3 regions of the Azospirillum ramasamyi genome follow, and region 2 is predicted to be linked to each of the others. Evidence: riboswitches for the same ligand, from Rfam matches in the RefSeq annotation. Region 2 holds a riboswitch; each other region holds the start of a gene.
What was found. Region 2 has a riboswitch for thiamine pyrophosphate ahead of thiC (phosphomethylpyrimidine synthase ThiC). Riboswitches for the same ligand answer to the same signal wherever they lie in the genome.
Positions count from the first base shown of each region.

Region 1 (7,281 bases), on a different replicon from region 2:
GGAGACGGCGCCCCAACCGAAGGCGGAGCAGCCGAAAGCGGACTCCAAGGCGGAGGTGGCGCTTGGCCCCGGACTGGAGCCGGCCGATCCCGGACGCTACACCGCCACCGCCGACGGCGTCCTGCGGGCGACGCCGGCCAATGCCGGCGCGCGGGTCGGCCGGGTGGCGCGCGGTGCGACGGTCCAGGTGCTGGGCCGCGTGCCGGAGGGCGGGTGGTACCGCATCGCGCTGGAGGACGGCACGCAGGGCTTCGTCGCCGCCGCGCTGCTGAAGCGCGAGCCGCCGCCCGCGCCCCGGCCGGCCGAACCCCAGGTGGCGGCAACCAATCCGCCTGCGGATCCGGCTCCGGCGGCCCCGGCCAACGGCGCGGCGCGCAACCATGGGTCCGGCAACAGTTTCCAGGACTGTCCGACCTGCCCGGTGCTGGTGCGGGTGCCGGCCGGCAGCTTCATGATGGGGAACGACAAGGGCGATCCGTCGGAGCGGCCGGTGCACCGCGTCACCATCGCCAGGCCCTTCGCGCTCGGCATGTATGAGGTGACGGTCGGAGAGTGGCGCGCCTGCATGCAGGAGGGGGGCTGCACCGACATGCCGCGCATGGCCAAGGTCACCGACATGTCGCCTGTCCATAACCTGCATTGGCAGGATGCCCAGGCCTATGTGGCGTGGCTCGGCCGCAAGACCGGACAGCGTTATCGCCTGCCGAGCGAGGCGGAATGGGAGTTCGCCGCAAGGGCCGGCACCGCCACGCCCCATTGGTGGGGAACGGGCGCGGAGGTCCAGGCCGACTGCGACGATTGCGGCGGCCCGCACGAGCATCTGGCCCCCGCCGCGGTCGGCAGCTACAAGCCGAACCCCTTCGGCCTGCACGACATGAACGGCGGGGTGGCGGAGTGGGTGGCCGATTGCTGGAACCGCAACTACCAGGGCGCGCCCGCCGACGGCAGCGCCTGGACCCAGGGCAACTGCCGCAAGCGGGTGCTGCGCGGCGGTTCCTGGCGCGACCGGCTGGAGGTGATCAACGGCACGGTGCGCAACAGCTATGATGTCGACGTGCGCTATCTCACCAACGGCTTCCGCGTCGCGCGGGAGGTGAACTGAGCGGGGTCAGCGCTGGACCGTGACGGTCGTCTGGGTCGCGCGGTTGTGCTTGCCGACGGCCATGTTGGTCGTGGTGTTCACATTGTTGACCTGCACCCCGCCCTGGGCCAGCGCCGAGGGCAGATGCGGCAGCGGCCCGACCGTGTCCATCAGCAGGTCCAGCGTCGACGGGCCTTGCGGCTTTTCGGTCTGCACAGGCGCGGTCTGCACAGGCGCGGGCTCCGGTCCGGGTGCAGGCGCGGCGGTTTCCACCGGCCCGGCGCCATCGTCGCCAAGCTGCTGCTGGCTGATGTTGCCGTCGCCGAAGGCGAAGTTCAGCGCGCTGTTGAAGTTGTTCACGATGAAGGGCGCGTCGATGAAGGTGAAGCTCGGATCGACCGGCTGCACCGGCGGCTGGCGGCTGGCGGCCAGCGACTGCCCCTTGTTGAAGCCGGCGAGATAGCCGTCGTCGCCGCGGATGCGGGTGATCGACTGCCGGTGCATGGCTGACCGGCTGACCGACGGGTTGCTGACCATCGCGCCGGGAGGAGCGCCGCGGCGGTTCGGAACCACCGACACCGGCAGGCGCGGCGTCTGGGCGAAGGCCTGCGCCATCGCCGCGCCGGGGATCGGGCCGGGCGGGAAGGCGATGCCGCCGGACACCTGCGCGGCAGCCGATCCCGCGGTCAGCAGCAGGGCGGCGACAGCCGGCAGAAGGATGTTGCGGGGCGACGTCATGGCGGGCTCCCTCAAGTCTTGTGGCCGGTATCGGTGGCCGGGCATGGGGAGCAGGATAGGTCCATTGGGGGCGCGGGCGCTGTGGCGCGGCTCACAACCCGGCGCGGATGGCCAGGCTCAGCCGCAGGATTCGGCGATTTCGTCCAGCGCGCGGGCGTCGCGGATGACGATGCAGCCGCCATCCATCCCGACCACGCCCGCGCGCTGCCATTCGTTCAGCAGCTTGTTGACGCTTTCCCGCGACACGCCGACGAGACAGCCCAACTGCTGCTGCGACAGCCTGATGTCCAGCCGCAGCCCTTCCGGCACCGGCTTGCCGAAGGCGTCGCCCAGCCGTTTCAGCGCGCGGGCGAAGCGGGAGGGTGCTTCCAGGAACAGCGTGTCCTCCAGATGTTCGCTGGTCTGGCGCAGCCGCTTGCACAGCACGCTGATGATGCGGAATGCCAGATCCGGCGTTGCCGTCAGCACCGGCATCAGCTGCGACCGGTCGAGGACCAGCAGGTCGGTTTCCTCCAGCGCCACCGCGTCGGCGGTGCGCGGCTCGCCGTCCAGCAGGGCGATCTCGCCGAACAGGCCGCCCTTGTTGATGATGCTCAGCACCAGTTCCTTGCCGTCCATGGAATGGCAGCAGATCTTCACCCGGCCGCGGATGACCGCCATCATGCTGTCGCCGGGATCGCCCTTCTGGAAGATCATGGCGCCGCGCGGGTGGTGCGACAGCCTTGCGGCGGCCGCCAGCCGGTGGCGTTCCTCGCGCTCCAGATGCTTGAGCAGGAAATGCCCGGCGAGGACGAGATCCTTGTCGAAGTTGATCCGTATCGCGGTCATGGCTGCCCCCTGGCTGACATCGCGGGCCGGTCCTCTAACCGGGGCATGGTACGCCGTCAGCCGATCCGTCCCGCACCGTCAAGGGCGGTACGTCGTTGGCAGCGCATCCGCTCCGTTCGTGTGCGGGCCGAACACGAAAAGAGCGGCCGGCGCCGGCCGGTCGCCCTTTTTGCGATGAGGGGATGGGAAACCCCACGGTCAGCGGAGGATCGCCTTGGGCGGCAGCGGCTGAGGATTCAGGGCGCGCTCGCCGCCGTAGGTGGGGCCGGGCGTGAGGCCCGGCAGAACCTTCGTGCCGCAGGTCAGGCAGGGCTGCGGCTTCGGGATGCCGGGGGAGGGCTGGAGGATGACCGGGCCGAGGGTGGTTGCCCGCGTGTGGGACATGGTCGGCGTCGCGGCGAAGGCCGGCGCCGCGGCGAGGGTGGCGAGCGTCAGCGACAGGGTCAGAAGGCGGGTCATGGCGGTGTCTCCGGTTCGGTCGGGATCAGTCAGGGGTAGGGCTCTTCTTCGTCGTCCCAATCCAGCGAGCGGGCCTGATGGCCGAAGGGGAAGTCGCGGTGATCGGAAAAGCCGCGCTGCTCCGGTGGGACGGGACGGGGGAGCAGTGGGATGTCCGTATCGGGAACGGCTTCCGACTGCTGGTCGGACGGCGTGGCGGAACAGCGGGTCCGGCCGTCCTGCGTCACGCAGTTCAGCGTCCCGGAGCCCCGCATGCAGACGGTCTTGCCGTTGACCGTCTGGCAGGCGAGGGAGACGGCCTGCGCCGGGACGGTCGAGGCCGCGTACAGAAGGGCGGGTGCGACGAGTGTCAGGATCATCGGGAACTTCGCCATCGGTGGCCTCCCGGACGAAAGAGGTGGGCAGGGGGCGGCTCAGCGGCGAAGGCCGGTCAGCGACTGGGCGGCGCTGTTGCCGAGGCCGGCGGTGACGTTGGTGCCGACCCCGACATTGGTACTGACCAGGGGGCCGCGGCCGCTGAAGTTCAGCCCGACTTGAACGCCATTGCCCTGTATGCCGAGCAGCTTCTGGCCGGCCGTGTTGCCGATCCCGGCCGCGACGTTGGTGGCGGTGCCGACATTGGTGCTGACCAGCGGGCCGACACCGTAGATGGGGGCGCCGCCCTGGAGAACGGTGCCCTGCTGCTGCGCCGAATTGCCGATGCCGGCGCCGACATTGGTGGCGTTGGCTACGTTGGTGCTGACCAGACCGGGCACCGCCATCATCGACGGCATGCCGGTGCCCGCACCGGTCCTGGGCTGCGCCAGGGCGGGTGTCGCGAGCAGGGCGGCGGCGAGGGTACCGAGAGCGATTTTGCGGATCATGGCGGGAGTTCCTTCGGTGGGGGGGAGGATTCGGGCTTCCGCGCCTCGGCTTTCTTGACCGGCCTTGTTGCCCGGCGTTGTCGAGGAAATCTTGCCCAAATGCCTGAAACGGCTCTGTGAGCTGCCCCACAACTGCGGGCGTTTTCCTCGAAAAGCTCCGGCGGGCGGGACCGGACAAAGGAACGCTCCGGCCGGATGCCGGCCGGAGCGAGGTCGGGGGAGGAAGCCGGGTGGGGGAAGGCGGTCAGCGCTGCTTGACGAGGGCGCTCTGTCCCGCCCAGTTGCCGGTGCCGGCGGACAGGTTCTGCATGGAACTGTGGTTGAAGGGGCCGACCAGCCCGCCCGAACGCTGGAGCACGGTGCCGTGCTGCAGGGCGGTGTTGCCGATGCCGGCCGCCGTGTTGCCGATATTGGCGACCGAGCCGCCGCTCAGCAGGCCGCCGCTCCTCTGCATCACCGTCGCCTGCTGGCCGGCGTGGTTGCCGATGCCCGCGGCGGTGTTGCCGACCGTCGCCATCGACCCGCCGCCGAACACGCCGCCGCTGCGCTGCTTCACGAAGGCGTCCTGGCTGGCGGTGTTGCCGATGCCGGCGGCGAGGTTGGTGACGGTGGCGACGTTCGGACCGGCGAAGGAGCCCTTGGACTTCTGCATGACCAGCGCGCTCTGGTTGGCGGTGTTGCCGATCCCGGCCGCGGTGTTGGAGATGTCGGAGATGTTCTGGGCCATCGCCGGGGCGGCGAACAGGGCGAGCGAGGCGAAGCCGGTCAGCAGGGAGGTGCGGATCATGATCTGGTCTCCTGTCTTGGGGCCGCGGGATGCGGCGTGTTGCCGATGGACAGACCCTACCCAAGCCCCGGATTCCGGGATGTGAGCCGCTCCACACCTGTCCTGCTTTTATCGATCGGCGCCGGTCCGCGCCGCACTTTCCGCTGTCCGCAATGCCGGCATCCCCGCCGTTGACAGACGGCGCGATGGTCTTCTAGGCTCCATCCCGTTCCCAGGGGAGCCTCGTCAAGGAGGCTGAGACACCCGCCGGCCCGGTCCTTCGCGTCCGGGCGACGCGGCAACCCTTCGAACCTGATCCGGGTCATGCCGGCGTAGGGATGCGGGACGAGAAGGCCTTCGAGGCCGACGCGCAGATCCATACCCCACAGGCTTGTCCCGGATTCGTTTGTTGCTCCACCGGTCGGTGCCGCTTGGAGAGAACGGGGCGGGGAGGGTGCGGTGAGCGCGATCGACGACAGCATGATCTACGACAGGGTTCTGGCCTTCATGGAGGCCGACATCGGAACCGGGGCGGCGGCCGACGAGGCCTTCAATGCCCTGGCGCTGGCGGTCTTCGCCCATCAGTTCGAGCACAACCAGCCCTATCGCCGCTTCGCCATGCAGCGCGGCCGGACGCCGCGCGGGGTCAGGAGCTGGCGCGACATCCCGGCGGTGCCGATCAACGCCTTCAAGGATCTGACGCTCAGCTGCCGCCCGGCGGAGGAGTCCGTCCGCATCTTCATGACCAGCGGCACCACCAAGGGCGGCATCCGCGGGCAGATCCACCACGCGACTTTGACGGTCTACGATCGCTCCATGCTGCTCAACTTCCGCCGCCGCTTCATGCCGGGAGAGGGGCGGATGGCGATGGGCATCCTGTTTCCGACCGAGACGGCGATGCCGAACTCCTCGCTCGCCCATTACCTGGAGCTGGCGCGGGCGGAATGCGGCACGCCGGACAGCCGCCATTGGATCGGCGAGGCGGGCATCGACACCGCCGGGCTCTATGACCGGCTGGACGCCGCAGAACGGTCGGGGCAGCCCTTCGCCCTGCTGGGCGCCAGCTATGGCTTCGTGCATCTGATGGACGCCATGGCGCGCGACGGCCGCCGCTTCTCCCTGCCGGAAGGGAGCCGCATCCTCGACACCGGCGGTTTCAAGGGCCAGTCGCGGGAACTGGAGCCTGACGAGTTCTACGGCCGGCTGGCCGAGTTCTTCGGCGTGCCGCGCCGGCTCTGCATCAACATGTACGGCATGACGGAGCTGAGCACCCAGTTCTACGACGACGGCAACGCTGTCTGCCCGTCGCTGAAATCCGGGCCGCACTGGATCCGCAGCCGCGTCGTCGATCCGTTGTCCGGCCGGGACGTGCCGCCCGGCAGCATGGGCGTGCTGGTCCACCATGATCTGGCCCATGTCAACTCCGTCGCCGCCATCCTGACCGAGGATGCCGGCATCCTGGAGGAGGGCGGATTCCGCCTGCTCGGCCGCGTCGCCGGGGCGCAGGCCAAGGGCTGCTCGCTGGCGGTGGAGGATTTCCTCGCCGCCGCGCGCGGTTGAGGGGGGAGCGCGGCCTTGGCCTTCGGCGACGAACCGGAACCGGCCGGCCATCTGCCCGGCCTGCCGCCGGACGCGGTGGAGCGGCGCGTGCTGACCTTCGGGTCGGGCGATGCGGCGCTGCGCGTGGCGGTGCCGGTGCTGGATGCCGGGCAGGTGGAGCGGGTCGCCGCGACGGTCCGGGCGGCGGCGCGCGGCTATCTGAAGACGCTGCCGACGGCGCACGTCGTCGCGGTGATCGACGCGGCGGTGCAACGGCTGCTCGACCGCGAGGATCCCTGGCGCCGCCGGGCGGAGCGGCTGTTGCCCGCCGTCACCGGCTATGATCCCGAGATGGTCAGGCTGGGGCTGACCGGCTATCTGAAGACCTTCCGCGCGCATGAGCTGCGCCGCTTCCTGGCGGAGGATTTCGCCAACCCGCTGGTGCTGGACGAGTTCCAGCCGGCGCCCAAGGGCGGCTTCACCCGCGCCTTCGGCCCCGACCTGCTGCTGCATGTCTGGGCGGGCAATGTGCCGGGGCTGCCGCTGTGGAGCCTGATCTCGGGCCTGCTGGTGAAATCCGGCACGGTCGGCAAGCTGCCCAGCGCCGAGCCGCTGTTCGCGGGCTGGTTCGCGCAGTTGCTGGCGGAGATCGACCCACGGCTGGGCGAGTGTCTGGCCGTGGTGTGGTGGAAGGGCGGCGACGCGGCGGCGGAGCGGGCTTGGCTGGCCCGGGCCGACACGGTGGTCGCCTATGGCGGCAACGCGGCGCTGGCGGCGATCCGCGACCGGGTGCCGGTGACCACCCGCTTCCTGCCCTACGGCCACAAGATCAGCTTCGCGCTGGTGTCGCGCGCCGCCCTGGACCCGCGGCGGGCGGCGGAGACGGCGCGGCTGGCCGCCCATGACATCGCCCGCTACGACCAGCAGGGCTGCTATTCGCCGCAGACCCTGTTCGTCGAGCGCGGCGGCCGGCTGTCGCCGCAGGATTTCGCCGCCATGCTCGCCCA
Region 1 is NZ_CP029832.1:339,508-346,788, reverse strand. It holds gene DM194_RS20935 (SUMF1/EgtB/PvdO family nonheme iron enzyme) at 1-1,102, shown strand, start outside; gene DM194_RS20930 (hypothetical protein) at 1,109-1,819, opposite strand; gene DM194_RS20925 (Crp/Fnr family transcriptional regulator) at 1,937-2,647, opposite strand; gene DM194_RS20920 (hypothetical protein) at 2,846-3,106, opposite strand; gene DM194_RS20915 (hypothetical protein) at 3,136-3,480, opposite strand; gene DM194_RS20910 (hypothetical protein) at 3,520-3,969, opposite strand; gene DM194_RS20905 (hypothetical protein) at 4,214-4,756, opposite strand; TPP riboswitch at 4,960-5,092, shown strand; gene DM194_RS20900 (LuxE/PaaK family acyltransferase) at 5,216-6,295, shown strand; gene DM194_RS20895 (acyl-CoA reductase) at 6,311-7,281, shown strand, end outside.
Region 1: another riboswitch for thiamine pyrophosphate. It lies ahead of DM194_RS20900 (LuxE/PaaK family acyltransferase); the one in region 2 lies ahead of thiC (phosphomethylpyrimidine synthase ThiC).

Region 2 (7,281 bases):
ATGCCCGCGAGGACGGTTCCGAGAACACCGTCACCATTGTCGGCGCCGACGAGGTCGACCCCGACCGCGGCCATGTCAGCTGGATTTCCCCCATCGCCCGCGCGCTGCTGAAGGCGCGGGAGGGAGATCTGGTGGACGTGCACACGCCGGCGGGGATGGAGCAGGTGGAGGTTCTGGCGATCAGCTACGCGGATTAAGCGGGGGCGTTAGACCCCCCATCCTAAGCCTCCCCCGCTCTCGGCCGACCGAAGGTCGATCCGATCACGGAAGAGGTCGGGTGGGGGGTCAACACCCCAAACTCACTCATCCCGCCGGCTGGTAGATCTCACCGCCCGACTCGCGGAACTTCTGCGACATCTCGGCCATGCCGGACTCCGCGGCATCGCGGATTTCCTGCGTGATCTTCATCGAACAGAATTTCGGCCCGCACATCGAACAGAAATGCGCGGTCTTGGCCCCTTCGGCCGGCAGGGTCTCGTCGTGATAGGCCATCGCCGTGTCGGGGTCGAGCGACAGGGCGAACTGGTCGCGCCAGCGGAAGGAGAAACGGGCGCGCGACATGGCATCGTCGCGCAGCCGCACCGCCGGATGGCCCTTGGCGAGGTCGGCGGCATGGGCGGCTATCCTGTAGGCGATGACGCCGGCCTTCACGTCGTCGCGGTCAGGCAGGCCCAGATGCTCCTTCGGCGTGACGTAGCAGAGCATCGCCGTGCCGAACCAGCCGATCATCGCCGCCCCGATGGCGCTGGTGATGTGGTCGTAACCCGGCGCGATGTCCGTCACCAGCGGCCCCAAGGTGTAGAAGGGCGCCTCGCCGCACAGGGCCAGCTGCTTTTCGACATTGTGCTTGATCTTGTGCATGGGCACATGGCCCGGCCCCTCGATCATCACCTGCACGTCGCGCGCCCAGGCGATCTTCGTCAGCTCGCCCAGGGTTTCCAGCTCGGCGAACTGGGCGGCGTCGTTGGCGTCGGCCTGGCTGCCCGGCCGCAAGCCGTCGCCCATCGACAGCGCCACGTCATAGGCACGGCAGATTTCGACGATGTCGGCGAAATGGTCGTAGAGGAAGTTCTCGCGGTGATGCGCCAGGCACCATTTGGCGATGATCGAGCCGCCGCGCGAGACGATGCCCGTCACCCGCTTGGCCGTCAGCGGGATATGGGCCAGCCGCAGGCCGGCATGGATGGTGAAGTAATCGACGCCCTGCTCCGCCTGTTCGATCAGCGTGTCGCGGAACAGCTCCCAGGTCAGATCCTCGGCCCTGCCCTTCACCTTCTCCAGCGCCTGATAGATCGGAACCGTGCCGATCGGCACCGGGGAGTTGCGCAGGATCCATTCGCGGGTCTGATGGATGTCGGCGCCGGTGGACAGGTCCATCACCGTGTCGGCGCCCCAGCGGATCGCCCAGACCATCTTCTCCACCTCCTCCTCGATGGAGGAGGTCACGGCGGAATTGCCGATGTTGGCGTTGATCTTGGTCAGGAAGTTGCGGCCGATGATCATCGGCTCCGACTCGGGATGGTTGACGTTGGACGGGATGATCGCCCGCCCGCGCGCCACCTCGTCGCGGACGAATTCCGGCGTGATGAGGTCGGGAATCCCGGCCCCGAAATCCTCGCCGTCGCGTGCTGCGTCCAGCGCGGCGGCACGGCCCAGATTCTCGCGGACGGCGATGTACTCCATCTCCGCGGTGACGATGCCGGCGCGGGCATAAGCCATCTGCGTAACGGCCGCGCCGCCCTTGGCGCGCAGCACGCCGCCGTGTGTGGCCTCCACATCGCCACGGGCCAGGATCCAGCCGCGGCGATGCCTGGCCAGACCGGCCCGCACATCGATCGCCACGCTCTCGTCGGTGTAGGGTCCGGAGGCGTCATAGACGGTCAGCGGCGTCTCGCCGCCCGACAGCAGGATTTCGCGCATGGCAACCCGCAGGTCGGGGAAGCGCGTGCCCGGCACATGGATTTTCCGCGACGACGGCAGCGGGCCGGTCGAAATGCGGATCGCGGTTTCGTTGAAGTCCTTAGGCATTGGGTTTCTCCGTCGGAGTTGGGCGGACAAACCCGGGACTGCGGACGGAGGTGCGGTGTCTTCGTGCGGGCCGTTCCCTGACTTGGGCGTTGCCCGCTGCGGTCATCGCCCACAGCGGGTGTCGATACGGCCGGACGCGGCCGATATGCGGCCCGTCACGAGGTCCCTCCCTTCGCCGGTATGACCCGGATCAGGTTCGAAGGGTCACCACGCTGCCGCAGACGCTTGGCGCCGTCCGGCCGTTGGTATCTCAGCCCCCTGTCGGGACCCCCCTGGAATGCGCCCATCCTGCCGGGACGGACACCCCCTGTCAAAAGGAAAGGACCGCGGACGATCCGTAGACCGTACGGCATGGGTGCCGCGTCACATCCATCGTTTCAGACGGACATAGATCATCGGCAGCAGTGCCGACAGCAGCATCAGCCCCAAGGCGCCGGGATAGCCGAAAAGCGAGCCGGTCCCCGGCATCTGCTGGAAATTCATGCCGCCGATGCTGGCGACAAGGGTCGGCGGAAACAGCAGGACGGTCAGGACCGAGACGATCTTGACGATCTCGTTCTGCTCCACGTTGATCTGGCCCAGCGCGGTGTCCAGCGCCAACGCGACCTTGCCGGCCTGGAAACGGGCATACTGGTCGAGTCCGCGCAGATCCTGCAGCGTCGTCTTGGCCCAGCGCCGCGTCGCCTTGCCGGGGTTCCAGCCATCGCCGCGCGCCAGGAAATCGGTCATGCGCGACAGGCTGGCCAGGCTGATGCGGGCCTTGCCGATCAGATGGCCGGCATGGCCGATGCGCTTCAGCGTCTGGGCGTCGTCCAGGGTTTCGCCGCGCGAGCGCAGCTTGCGCCCGCGGAAAAACCGGCGGTTCAGCGCGTCCAGCTCCACCCCGGTCCGCCGCAGCACGGCAGAGGTGCGGTCGACCATCCCGTCCACCAGCGCCGCCAGAACCAGCTCGCCGCGCGAGGCGGGCAGCTGCCCATGGATTGCGCGGCGGCGGAAGGCCAGCAGTGCCTGCGGATCGATGTCGTGGATGGTGACCAGCCGGCGCCCTGCCAGCACGAAGCTGACGGTGGCGATGCGCGGCTCGTCGGTGTCGGCCCAGACCAGGGCGGTGACGGTCATGGTCAGGACGCCGCCGGCCACGCGCAGGCGGCTCGATTCCTCGATCTCCGCCATCTGCTCGCGGGTGGGCAGGCTGGTGCCGATCAGCGCCTCCGCCCGTGCCAGATCCTCGGCGGTCGGGTTGATCAGATCCAGCCAGACGGTGGCCTCGGGCAGCGGCCCCGCGTCGTCCGCGGCCTCCCTGGCCCAACGCAGCAGACCGCCGTCATTGACGAAAACATGCAGCAAGGCAGTGCTCCTTGCGTGGTTCGAGGCGCCGGTATGCTGTGCTCCCTCCCCAACCCTCCGCCGCTGAAAACGGGGAAGGGTTGGAGGCGGAGCGGTACTTCTACGTCATCCTGCCGCCGCGTCTTGGCTTCGCAGGAGGTTTCGCGGCCGGGGGCCACTCGCCGCCGTCGAGGTCGAGCGGCGTGCCCTCCGCCTTCAGCGCCTGTTCCAGCTTGCGGCGGAAGGCGCCGCCATCCCGCTTGGCGTCCAGGAAATGGCCGACCGCCTCCTTCGCCGAGTCGCTGTCGTAGGGAACCTTGCCCAACGCCGCCAGCTTGGCGCGCTCCACGAGCTTCGGGTCCATCCGGTCGCGGATGGCCTTCATCTGGCGGAGCAGGTCCTTGCGCAGGTCGGACATCGGGTTCCCTCGTTGCGGCGTCAGGCCTTGCCGATCAGGGTGCCGGCACCGCCTTCGGTGAAGATCTCCAGCAGCAGCGCATGCGGCACGCGGCCATCCAGGATAACAGCGGCGTCGACGCCCTGCTCCACGGCACCGATGCAGGTTTCGATCTTCGGGATCATGCCGCCGGACGCGGTGCCGTCGGCGATGGCCTTGTGGGCATCCTCCAGCGACATCTTCTCGATCAGCTTCTTGTCCTTGTCGAGGACGCCGGCGACGTCGGTCAGCAGGAAGAAGCGCGCCGCCTTCACCGCCGCCGCGACCGCGCCGGCCGCCGTGTCGGCGTTGATGTTGTAGGTGTCGCCGTTCACGTCGAAACCGACCGGCGCGATCACCGGGATGATGTCCGACTGGGCAAGCGCGTGCAGGATCTCCGGGTTGACCTTGTAAGGCTCGCCGACGAAGCCGAGGTCCAGCACCTTCTCGATGTTGCTGTCGGGGTCGCGCTGCACGCGCTCCAGCCGGCGGGCGGTGATCAGGTTGCTGTCCTTGCCCGACAGGCCGACGGCACGGCCGCCGGCGCTGTTGATGGCGGCGACGATCTGCTTGTTGATGGAGCCGGCCAGCACCATCTCGACCACCTCGACCGTCTCCTTGTCGGTGACGCGCAGGCCGTCGATGAAGCTGGACTTGATCTTCAGACGCTCCAGCATCTGGCCGATCTGCGGGCCGCCGCCATGGACGACCACCGGGTTGATGCCGACCTGCTTCAGCAGGACGATGTCGCGCGCGAACAGCTCCGCAAGGCTGGCGTCGCCCATGGCGTGGCCGCCGTACTTGATGACGAAGGTGCTCCCGGCATAGCGGCGCATGTAAGGCAGCGCTTCGGACAGGGTACGGGCCTTGGCGAGCCACTCGTCACGGGTGGGAGTCTGCACGGGAGATTGCCCTTTGTCGGGATGGACGGTTGGGCTTCTTTAACGGAAAGGCCGGGCGGTTGCCTAGGGGGCAATTTAACCGTCACATACCCCCGTGCCGCCCGCCCGCCGACGCGGCCGACGCGGCGCCGGCCGGGCGCCGCCATCCGGCCAGCCGGGTCATCGGCTGGGTCAGCGCGGTCACCGCCACCGCCATCAGCACCATGGCCGAGAAACAGGCGCCGGACAGCACCCCAGCCTCCAGCAGGACGGTCAGCACGATCACCTCCATCAGCCCCTTGCAGGGCATCAGCGTGCCCAGCCGAAGGGCGTCCGGCCAGCTCTCGCCGGTCAGGCGCGCGGGCAGCGTCGTTCCGGCCATCTTGCCGGCGAGCGTCGCCAGGGTGGCGAGCGCGAAGACCGTCCACTGCGCCGGGTCGTCCAGCGTCAGGTTCACCTTCAGCCCGGTCAGCGTGAAGAAGAAGGGCAGCAGGATCAGGGTGGAGAAATGCTCCAGCCGGTCGAGGATGGCGGCGGCGAAGCGGCGCGGCATGGCGGTGCCGGCGACGAAGGCGCCCAGGATGTAATGCAGGCCGATCAGTTCGGTCACCGCGGCCGACGACAGGAGGGTCACGCACGTCACCACCACCGCGGTGTCGCCCATCCGCCCGTCGGGCGCCACCCGCTCCAGCAGGCGGTCCAGCAGCGGGCGCACGGCCAGCACCGTCACCCCGACATAGGCGAAGCCCAGCAGCCCGACCTGGACGACCGCCCAGCCGCCCCCACCCCCGGCCTGCCCACCCACTGGGCCGCCCGCCAGGCCCTCCGCCGAGGCCCAGGCCAGCACCCCGGTGATCAGCAGCCACAGCAGCGCATCGTTCACCGCGGCATAGCCCAACGCCAGCCGCCCGACCCGATCGCCCAGCAACCCCATCTCGCGCAGAATGGCGCCCAGCACCGGCAGGGCGGTAACGCCGACGCAGATGCCGAAAGCGGCGGCGAACAGGCCCGGCGTGGCGTGCGTCCCGGTCATTTCGGGATAGGCGCCGGCCAGCCACCAGCCCAGCGCTCCGCCCAGCAGCGTCGGCACGATCATGCTGGACAGCGCCACCGTGGCGAAGGCGCTTCCCCGCCCGCGGAAATCGGCGGGGTCGAGATGGAGCCCGGTCAGGAAGGCGAAGAAGACGACGGCCATCAGCGCGAGGCCCGACAGCGGCGCCAGGGCGGCCGGCGCGAACAGCACCCCCCAGAGATCCGGAGCCAGCCGGCCGAACAGCGACGGCCCCAGCGCCACCCCGAACAGGATCTGGATGACGACCATCGGGGCGATGTGGCGTCCGCCGCCCAGCCGCCACAGCAGGAACGGCCCGGCGATCAGCAGCAGTGCCTGAATCAGGAACAGCAGCGCGGGGGAGATCTCACCCATCGCCGTCGTTCCGTGCTATTCGGCGGCCAGGGCGAGCGCGGCGAGGCTGGCGCGCAGTTCCGCGATGCCGGTGCCCTTCTCCGAACTGGTGACATGGATGTCCGGGAAGGCGGCGGGATGCTTCTTCAGCCCCAGCTCGGTGTCGCGGCGCACCTTGTCCAGGTCTGCGGCCTTCACCTTGTCCGCCTTGGTCAGCACGACGACGTAGGGCACGGCGGTGCGGTCCAGCATCTCCATGATCTCATGGTCGTTGGGCTTCAGGCCATGGCGCGAATCGATCAGCACCAGCGCCCGGCGCAACGTCACCCGCCCGCGCAGGAAGCGGCGGACCATGTCGTTCCACGCCTCCACCTTCTCCTTCGATTCCTTGGCATAGCCGTAGCCGGGCATGTCCACCAGCTTCAGCCGGTTGCCCAGGTTGAAGAAGTTGAGCTGCTGCGTGCGCCCCGGCGTGTTGGAGGTGCGCGCCAGCGTCTTGCGGCCGGTCAGCGCGTTCACCAGGCTCGACTTGCCGACATTCGACCGCCCGGCGAAGGCGACCTCCGGCAGATCGGCCTCGGGAAGCTGGTTCAGCGCATTGGCGCCCCAGACGAAATCGCACTCCTTGGCGAACAGCAGGCGCCCGGCCTCCAGCGCGGCCTCGTCGAAGCCGGCAACGATGCTGGGGGTGTTGGGGGTCGGCGTGTCGGGGGTGGTCATGACGGGCGCTTTCGTTGATGCGAGCTAAAAAACATACCGCCGGCAAAGTCCCGTCAAGGGTCTTTGCCGGCGGCAGGTCTCAGACGATGGGCAGAGGGATCGCTGGCCGAGGGGCCGGAGATCCGAGGATCAGACCTTCACGCCCATGCGGCGCATGATGGACCACTGCTGGGCGACCGACAGCAGGTTGTTCCAGGCCCAGTAGATCACCAGACCGGCCGGGAAGCCGGCGAGCATGAAGGTGAAGACGATGGGCAGGAACTGGAACACCTTCTGCTGGATCGGGTCCGGCGGGGCCGGGTTCATCTTCTGCTGCAGCCACATGGTGACGCCCATGATCAGCGGCCAGGCGCCGAGATGCAGCAGGGAGGGAGGATCCCAGGGGATCAGGCCGAACAGGTTGAAGATGGTCGTCGGATCGGGCGCGGACAGGTCGTGGATCCAGCCGAAGAAGGGCGCGTGCCGCATCTCGAGGGTCACGAACA
Region 2 is NZ_CP029829.1:288,285-295,565, reverse strand. It holds gene greB (transcription elongation factor GreB) at 1-197, shown strand, start outside; gene thiC (phosphomethylpyrimidine synthase ThiC) at 304-2,028, opposite strand; TPP riboswitch at 2,179-2,312, opposite strand; gene DM194_RS01330 (magnesium transporter CorA family protein) at 2,392-3,375, opposite strand; gene DM194_RS01325 (hypothetical protein) at 3,476-3,772, opposite strand; gene argB (acetylglutamate kinase) at 3,793-4,692, opposite strand; gene DM194_RS01315 (cation:proton antiporter domain-containing protein) at 4,775-6,097, opposite strand; gene yihA (ribosome biogenesis GTP-binding protein YihA/YsxC) at 6,113-6,796, opposite strand; gene yidC (membrane protein insertase YidC) at 6,926-7,281, opposite strand, start outside.

Region 3 (7,281 bases), 100 kb from region 2:
CGAGCGGCCGGAAGTCCCGGTGGAGGTTCTCGGCCGGGTGCTGCCCAGCGCCGACGAGGGCACGGTGACCCTGGGCGATGCCCGTGCGGCGATGCGGCCGCAGGCGGAATCCTCGCGGGCCGCCCCGCCGCCAGCCGCCGCCATGGCCGCTCCCGCTCCGATGGCCGAACCGCTGGCGAAAACGGCGCCCTACGGCTCCGCCGCCGGAACGCCGGCCGTCGCAGCCGTCCGCAGCGCCGAGGCCGGCGCCGCCGAGGGCGCGCAGGTGCTGTTCCGCTATCCGCAGCCGGTCACCGTGCCGAATGGCGGAACCCTGATGATGCCGATCACCGCGCGTGCCATGCCGGTGGAGCGGGTGGCGCTTTACCAGCCCGCCAGCGACGGCCGCCACCCGCTGGCTTCGCTGCGGCTGCGCAACGACGGCGACACCGCGCTGCCGCCGGGGCTGCTGACCTTCTACGACCGCGCTTCGCAGAGCGGCGCCGGTGCCGCGGCCAGCGCCTATGTCGGCGACGCCCGCATGGCGACGCTGCCGGCGGGCGAGAGCCGGCTGCTGTCCTTCGCCGTCGATCAGGCGGTGACCATCGACCGCGAGGAGAAGCCGGAACGCCGGCTGTCCCGCGCCAGCATCGCCGACGGCGTGCTGACCCTCTCGGTGACCGACCGGCAGAGCACCACCTACACCGTCTCCGGCGCCCCCGACGGCGACCGCAACCTGATCATCGAGCACCCGCGCCGCCCCGGCTGGGAGCTTGCCGAACCGGCGGGCGCCAAGCCCGACGCGACCGCCACCGCCTACCGCCTGCCTCTGGCGGTGCCGGCCGGCAAGACGGTGACGCTGACCGCCACGCTGGAACGGCCGCGGCAGGAGCGGATCGTGCTGACCGACCTGACCGCCGACCAGATCGCCGCCCGCGCCGACGCGGCCGAACTGCCGGCGGAGGTGCGTCAGGCGCTGACCGCGCTGGCCGGCCTGCGCACCGCCGTCGCCGAGAAGGAGCGACGCATCGCCGAGCTGGAGCGCGACCGTGCGGAGCGCATCGCCGACCAGGACCGCCTGCGCGAGAACCTGAAGGCCCTGCCCGCCGGCAGCGACCTGCACAAGCGCACGCTGGCGAAGATGGCGGAGGCCGAGAACCGCCTCGACACGCTGGCCCGCGACCTGACGGCCGCACGCGGCGAAGCGGAAGCCGCCCGCCAGACCCTGCGCGAGCGGGTGAAGGCTCTGGCGATCTGAGGAGCCCGGCAATGCCTTAACCCCCTCTCCCCTCCGCGGGAGAGGGGCTGCCCGCCTTCCAGGTGCCGGACTTCCTTCGCGGACTCGTCAGCCGGCACGGTCGAGTTGCTTGAGGAAGCCGATGTAACGGTTGATGTCCTCCATCCGCCGGGCATGGTCGTTCAGATCGGACAGGCGGCCTTCGATGGCCGTCTGGGCCCCCTCCACCTCGTCGATGACGGCGTGGATGTCGGTCTGCAGGGCATGCGCGGCGGTGGCGGCCTCGTCCATGCGGGCGCTGGTGTCGTCCAGCTGGCCGCCGACCGAGCGGACGGAGGTCACCACCTGATCGATGGCGCGGCGGGTGTCGCCCAGCGTCTGCTTGGTGTCGTTGGCCAGCTTTCGCACCTCCGCCGCGACCACCGCGAAGCCCCGTCCCGCCTCACCGGCCCGCGCCGCCTCGATGGTGGCGTTCAGCGCCAGCAGGTTGGTCTGGCTGGCGATGCCGTCGATCACCGACAGAACCTTCTCGATGCTCTTCACCACGGTGGACAGCTGGCTGAACTCGCGGACCAGCTCCTCCTTCCGTTCGGCATGGCCGTCGAACAGGCCGGCATGGCGGTTCAGCGTCGCCTCGATGGCGGACATGGAGCCGCCGATGCGCGCGGCGTAGCTGGCGGTTTCCTGCACGCCGCTGTTCAGCGTGACCAGGGCGTCGAGGTAGCTGCGCATCCGCTCGATCACGCTGTTGCGGATACGGCTCAGCAACTCCATCCGGTTGTAGCGGGTGGCGATGAAATAGCTCTGGAACCGGGCGTAATGGACCGGGAAGCGGTCGACCATGTCGTCGGGAAAGGCGGTGCCGGGCGGGACCTCGAAGAACATCAGGGCCGACAGGGTCTCGTTGATGTTGATGCCCAGCAACTCGCCGAAGGTGGAGAAGCCGGCGGCCGTCAGCCCGTCGAAGGCATGCACCCGCGACAGCTGGTCCGGGTTGTTCAGGCGGCGCAGGATGCAGTCGTTCAGGATGGCGCCCACCGGCCGCGGTTTGCCGCGCAGATAGGCCCTGAGGTCGTCATCGGTCTGGCGGACGAAATCGGTGGCTTCCACCAGGCACAGCGAATCGCCGGGATTGACGTCGCAATAGAAGGCGACCTCCCCCTTCTCGAAATCGAAGCCGGAGATGGAGCGCACGAACAGCTCCCCCTCCATCTCGATGGCGAAGGTGTTCTTGGCGAGCCTGGCCGGAACCTCCTGCGGCTTGCAGCGCAGCGCCTGGGCCAGCGCGTCGATGAAGCTCACCACCTCGAAGCCGTCGCGGTCGATCACGCCACGCACTGTGCGGCGCATCGGGTCGGCGTCCACCACCGCGAAGCGGGTCTGGGTCGGGCGGAAGTTCTGCGACTTGAAGATGCCGTAACGGATGCCGGGCGCCATCTTCAGGAAGATGGTCAGCGCCGCGTTCTCCAGCACGCGCTGGCCGTCGAACAGGCGGGTGTTGCGGAAGTCCAGCGTGCCGCCGGCCGAACCGCCGATGAACAGGCAGGGGAAATGGCCGGAGCGGTAGACCGCCTCCATGAACCAGCTTTCGCTGGCCGACAGCCCGTCGATGAAGGTCAGCGCCACCGTGTCGTGGCTGTCGACCGCGAAGGGAACGCGGACGCGGTCCAGCTCGCCGCGGATCGCCTCCACCCGTGCCGGGACGTCGCGGGTCGGCCGGCCGCCGCGCAGATCCTCGCAATGCAGCGGGACCGCGTGGATGCTGATACCGGCGAGGAGGCGCGGGCTGAAGGACTGCAGGACCACGCTGTCCCAGCGGTCGGCGGCCTTGCGGTAGAGCGGCTGCCCTTGCCCCGCGCACAGCTCGCCCGCGGTGGAGACCAGCACCAGCTGCGTCGCCGCCGGCAGGGCGGAACGCACCGCGCGGGCGGTGGCGGCGAAATCGACATGAGGCGACACGAAGCCGACCACCAGCGCCGGGGCGCCGGCGGCGAAGCCCAGCCCCGCCAGTGCCTCCGCGCCGATCCGTGCCGCCGGCAGGCACAGGCTGCGGATCGGCGCCTCCGGTCCGGCTGCGGCCGTCGCGGCGGCGGCGTTGCCGGGTTCGGCAGCATTCGGGACGGCACCGGAGGCCGCAGACTCTGAGCGGAAGAAGGACAGCATGGCGGACGTTTCCTCGGTCGCTTGTCGTTTGATTCTGCAAACCGGCCGCGTTGATCGTTTCATCGATGCCGGGCCTGCGGACAATTTGCGGACAACTTAGCTTCGGATCGGTCACCGGCCTCATACGGGAGATTCCGTATCGGGCCGTGGCATCCGGTCGCACAACTTGATGGGGTGATCGCCGATTCCGCTTGTGGGACCAGCAAAACATTGGCATAAGGCAAGCCATAGGCCTGGGGTGCCGTGCGGTGGTCGCGCGGCTGAGAACACACCCATCGAACCTGTCTGGGTAATTCCAGCGAAGGGAGCCGCCGCATGCTTCATGCGCCCGATCCGTACCCGTTATCCGTTTCCGAAACCGGAAGCCGTCCTTCCGTCGCCGTCATCGGCGCCGGCTGCATCGGCCTTGCCATCGCCTGGAGGCTGGCGTCGGCCGGCTGCCGCGTCGATCTGTTCGAGCGCGGACAGGCGGGCCGCGGCGCCACCCATGCCGCCGGCGGCATGCTGGCCGCCTGCGTCGAGACCGAACCGGGCGAGGACGGGCTGCTGCCGCTGACCCGCGCCTCCCAGGCGCTGTGGCCGGATTTCGCCTGCGACCTGGAGGCGGCGAGCGGCATGTCGGTGGACCTGCGCACCGAAGGCACCATGGTCATCGCGCTCAACGCCGACGATGCCGCCAAAATCCGCTTCCTGCACGGCTTCCAGCGCGACCTCGGTCTGCCGGTGGAATGGCTGGGCGGGGCCGAGGTGCGGCGGCGCGAGCCCTTCCTGCAGCCCGGCGTGGCCGGCGCCCTGTTCTGCGCCGGCGACCATCAGGTCGACAACCGCAAGGTGGCGGCGGCCCTGCGCCGCGCCGCCGAGGCCGCCGGGGCCCGCCTGCATGAGCAGTGCGGCGAGGTGACCCTGGCGGTGGAGGGCGGACGCGCGGTTGGCGTGCGTGTTGCTGCAACTCTGCACCGGGCCGACCGGGTGGTTCTGGCCGCCGGGGCCTGGTCGGCCGGCGTGCCGGGACTGCCGCCCGCCGCGAAACCGCCGGTGCGGCCGATCAAGGGGCAGATGGTCTGCCTGCGCATGGACCAGCGGCTGCCGCTGCTGCGCCATGTGGTGTGGACGCCCGGCACCTACCTGATCCCCCGGCTGGATGGCCGGCTGCTGATCGGCGCCACGACGGAGGAGCGCGGCTTCGACGACCGGCTGACCGCCGGCGGCCAGTTCGCCCTGCTGGAAGGCGCCTGGCGCGCCCTGCCCGGCATCGCCGAACTGCCGATCGAGGAGACCTGGGTCGGATTCCGCCCCGGCAGCCGCGACGACGCGCCGATCCTGGGCGAGAGCGGCATCCCCGGCCTGATCCATGCGACCGGCCACCACCGCAACGGCATCCTGCTGACTCCGGTCACCGCCGACGGCATCGCCCGGCTGGTGCTGACCGGCGAGACCGACCCGCTGCTGCGCCCCTTCGCCGCCGACCGCTTCGTTGCGGCGGGAGCCGCCGCATGAGCGCCGTCCTCCGCGTCAACGGCCGCGAAGAGCCGCTGTCCGCCGCCTCGGTCGCCGAGCTTCTGGCCGCGCGCGGCATCGCCGAGGGGACGCTCGGCGTCGCCGTCGCCCTGAACGGTGCCGTGGTTCCCCGCCGCCGCTGGCCGGAAACCCCGCTCCAGCCCGGCGACAGCCTCGAAATCGTCCGCCCGATCCAGGGCGGCTGAACCTGTTTTCCCTCTCCCGCCCCGGAAGAGGGAAGGGGCCCATGCGGGGCATGGGAAGGATGAGGGGTGGCGCAAGGAGCCGTTCGGTTCTCGATCCTTGGTCTTCTCCTCACCCTCCCGCCTTCGGCGGGCTCCTCCCTCCCCCGGCGCGGGAGAGGGCCTTGGAAAAGGCTCCCACCATGTCCAAAACCATTCCCGATACCCTCACCATCGCGGGTCGCGGCTTCGGCTCGCGCCTGTTCCTCGGCACCGCCGGCTATCCGAACCAGCAGGTGATGCTCGACGCGCTGGAGGCCAGCGGCAGCGAACTGGTCACGCTGGCGATCCGGCGCATCAGCCTGGACGGCTATTCGGAAAGCCTCGTCGACGTGCTGGCCCGCGCCACCGCCAACCGCCCCGCCGGCCCGGTCGGGCTGCTGCCCAACACCGCCGGCTGCATGACCGCGAAGGAAGCCGTGCTGACCGCCCAGCTGTCGCGCGAGGCGCTGGATACCCCCTGGATCAAGCTGGAGGTCATCGGCGACCGCGAGCTGCTCTATCCCGACGTGGAGGAGTTGCTGCGCGCGACGGAGGAGCTGGTGAACGACGGCTTCGTCGTGCTGCCCTATTGCAACGACGATCCCGTCACCTGCCGCAAGCTGGCCGACCTGGGCGCGGCGGCGGTGATGCCGCTGGGCGCCTTCATCGGCTCCGGCATGGGCATCCGCAACCCGCACGCCATCGAGACGATCTGCGCCCGCAGCCCGGTGCCGGTGGTGCTGGACGCCGGCATCGGCACCGCGTCCGACGCGGCGCTGGCGATGGAGCTGGGCTGCGCCGCGGTGCTGCTGAACACCGCGGTGTCGAAGGCGCGCGATCCGGTGCGGATGGCGGCGGCGATGCGCGACGCGGTCAGCGCCGGGCGCGGCGCCCATCTGGCCGGCCGCATGCCGATGCGGGCCTATGCCGAACCCTCCAGCCCCCAGATGGGCCTGATCGGCGGCTGACGGCGAGGGGGGCGTGCCTCTTGCGGCTGTCCAATCGGCCGCTTGATCCGGCGCGGCGGCTGACGCAGGCTGTCGCGCATCGCCCCTAAAGCCGGAGAGCTACGACCGTGCCCGCCATTTTCGAACCCCGCACCCCCGACTGGAAGGCGCGCTGCCTCGCGTCCTTCGAACAGCAGCCGATCTGCAGGACGCTCGGCATCGAGATGGCGGCGATGGAGCCCGGCTTCTGCGAGATGCGGCTGCCCTTCCGCGCCGACCTGACGCAGCAGCACGGCTTCTTCCATGCCGGCATGGTCAGCACGCTGGCCGACAATGCCGGGGGCTATGCCGCGCTCACCCTGATGCCCGCCGGGGCGGAGGTGCTGGCGGTGGAATTCAAGATCAACCTGATGTCGCCGGCCAAGGGCGACGTCATGATCGCCCGCGCCCGCGTGGTGAAGCCGGGCCGCACCCTGGTCATCACCCAGGTCGAGGTGTCGATGCTGGACGGCGGGGTGGAGAAGGATTGCGCCCTGATGCAGCAGACCACCTTCTGCGTGATGCCGAAATGACGGCCTGACCGGCTCGAACGGGGCCTTCCGGCCGTTCCGGGGCGGCGCTCACAGCAGGAACGCCGACGCCAGCCCCAGGAAGGCCAGGAAGCCGATCACGTCGGTGATGGTGGTCAGGAACACCGCGCTGGACACCGCGGGATCGACGCCCAGCTTTTCCAGCCCCAGCGGGATCAGCGCGCCGCTGAGCCCCGCCACCACCAGATTGATGATCATGGCGAGCCCGATGACGATGCCGATCATCGGGCCGTACCAGACCAGCGCGATCACCCCCACCATCACGGCGAAGATGCCGCCGTTGATCAGCCCGACCAGCAGCTCCTTCCCCACCACCCGCATGGCGTTGGCGGAGGACAGCTCGTGCGTCGCCAGCGCGCGGACGACGACGGTCAGCGTCTGCGTCCCGGCATTGCCGCCCATCGAGGCGACGATGGGCATCAGCACCGCCAGCGCCACGATCTGCTCGATGGTGCCCTCGAACAGCGAGATGACGCCCGAGGCCAGGAAGGCGGTGACGAGGTTGACGGTCAGCCAGCCGACACGGCCGCGGGCGATGTCGGCGATGCCGCTGAACACGCCGGTGTCGCCCGACCCGCTCAGCTTGCGCAGGTCGTCCTCCGCCTCCTCGTCGATGATGCGGACCACGTCGTCGACGGTGATGA
Region 3 is NZ_CP029829.1:185,408-192,688, reverse strand. It holds gene DM194_RS00850 (hypothetical protein) at 1-1,237, shown strand, start outside; gene DM194_RS28915 (methyl-accepting chemotaxis protein) at 1,325-3,379, opposite strand; TPP riboswitch at 3,604-3,703, shown strand; gene thiO (glycine oxidase ThiO) at 3,695-4,876, shown strand; gene thiS (sulfur carrier protein ThiS) at 4,873-5,082, shown strand; gene thiG (thiazole synthase) at 5,262-6,068, shown strand; gene DM194_RS00825 (PaaI family thioesterase) at 6,176-6,619, shown strand; gene mgtE (magnesium transporter) at 6,668-7,281, opposite strand, start outside.
Region 3: another riboswitch for thiamine pyrophosphate. It lies ahead of thiO (glycine oxidase ThiO); the one in region 2 lies ahead of thiC (phosphomethylpyrimidine synthase ThiC).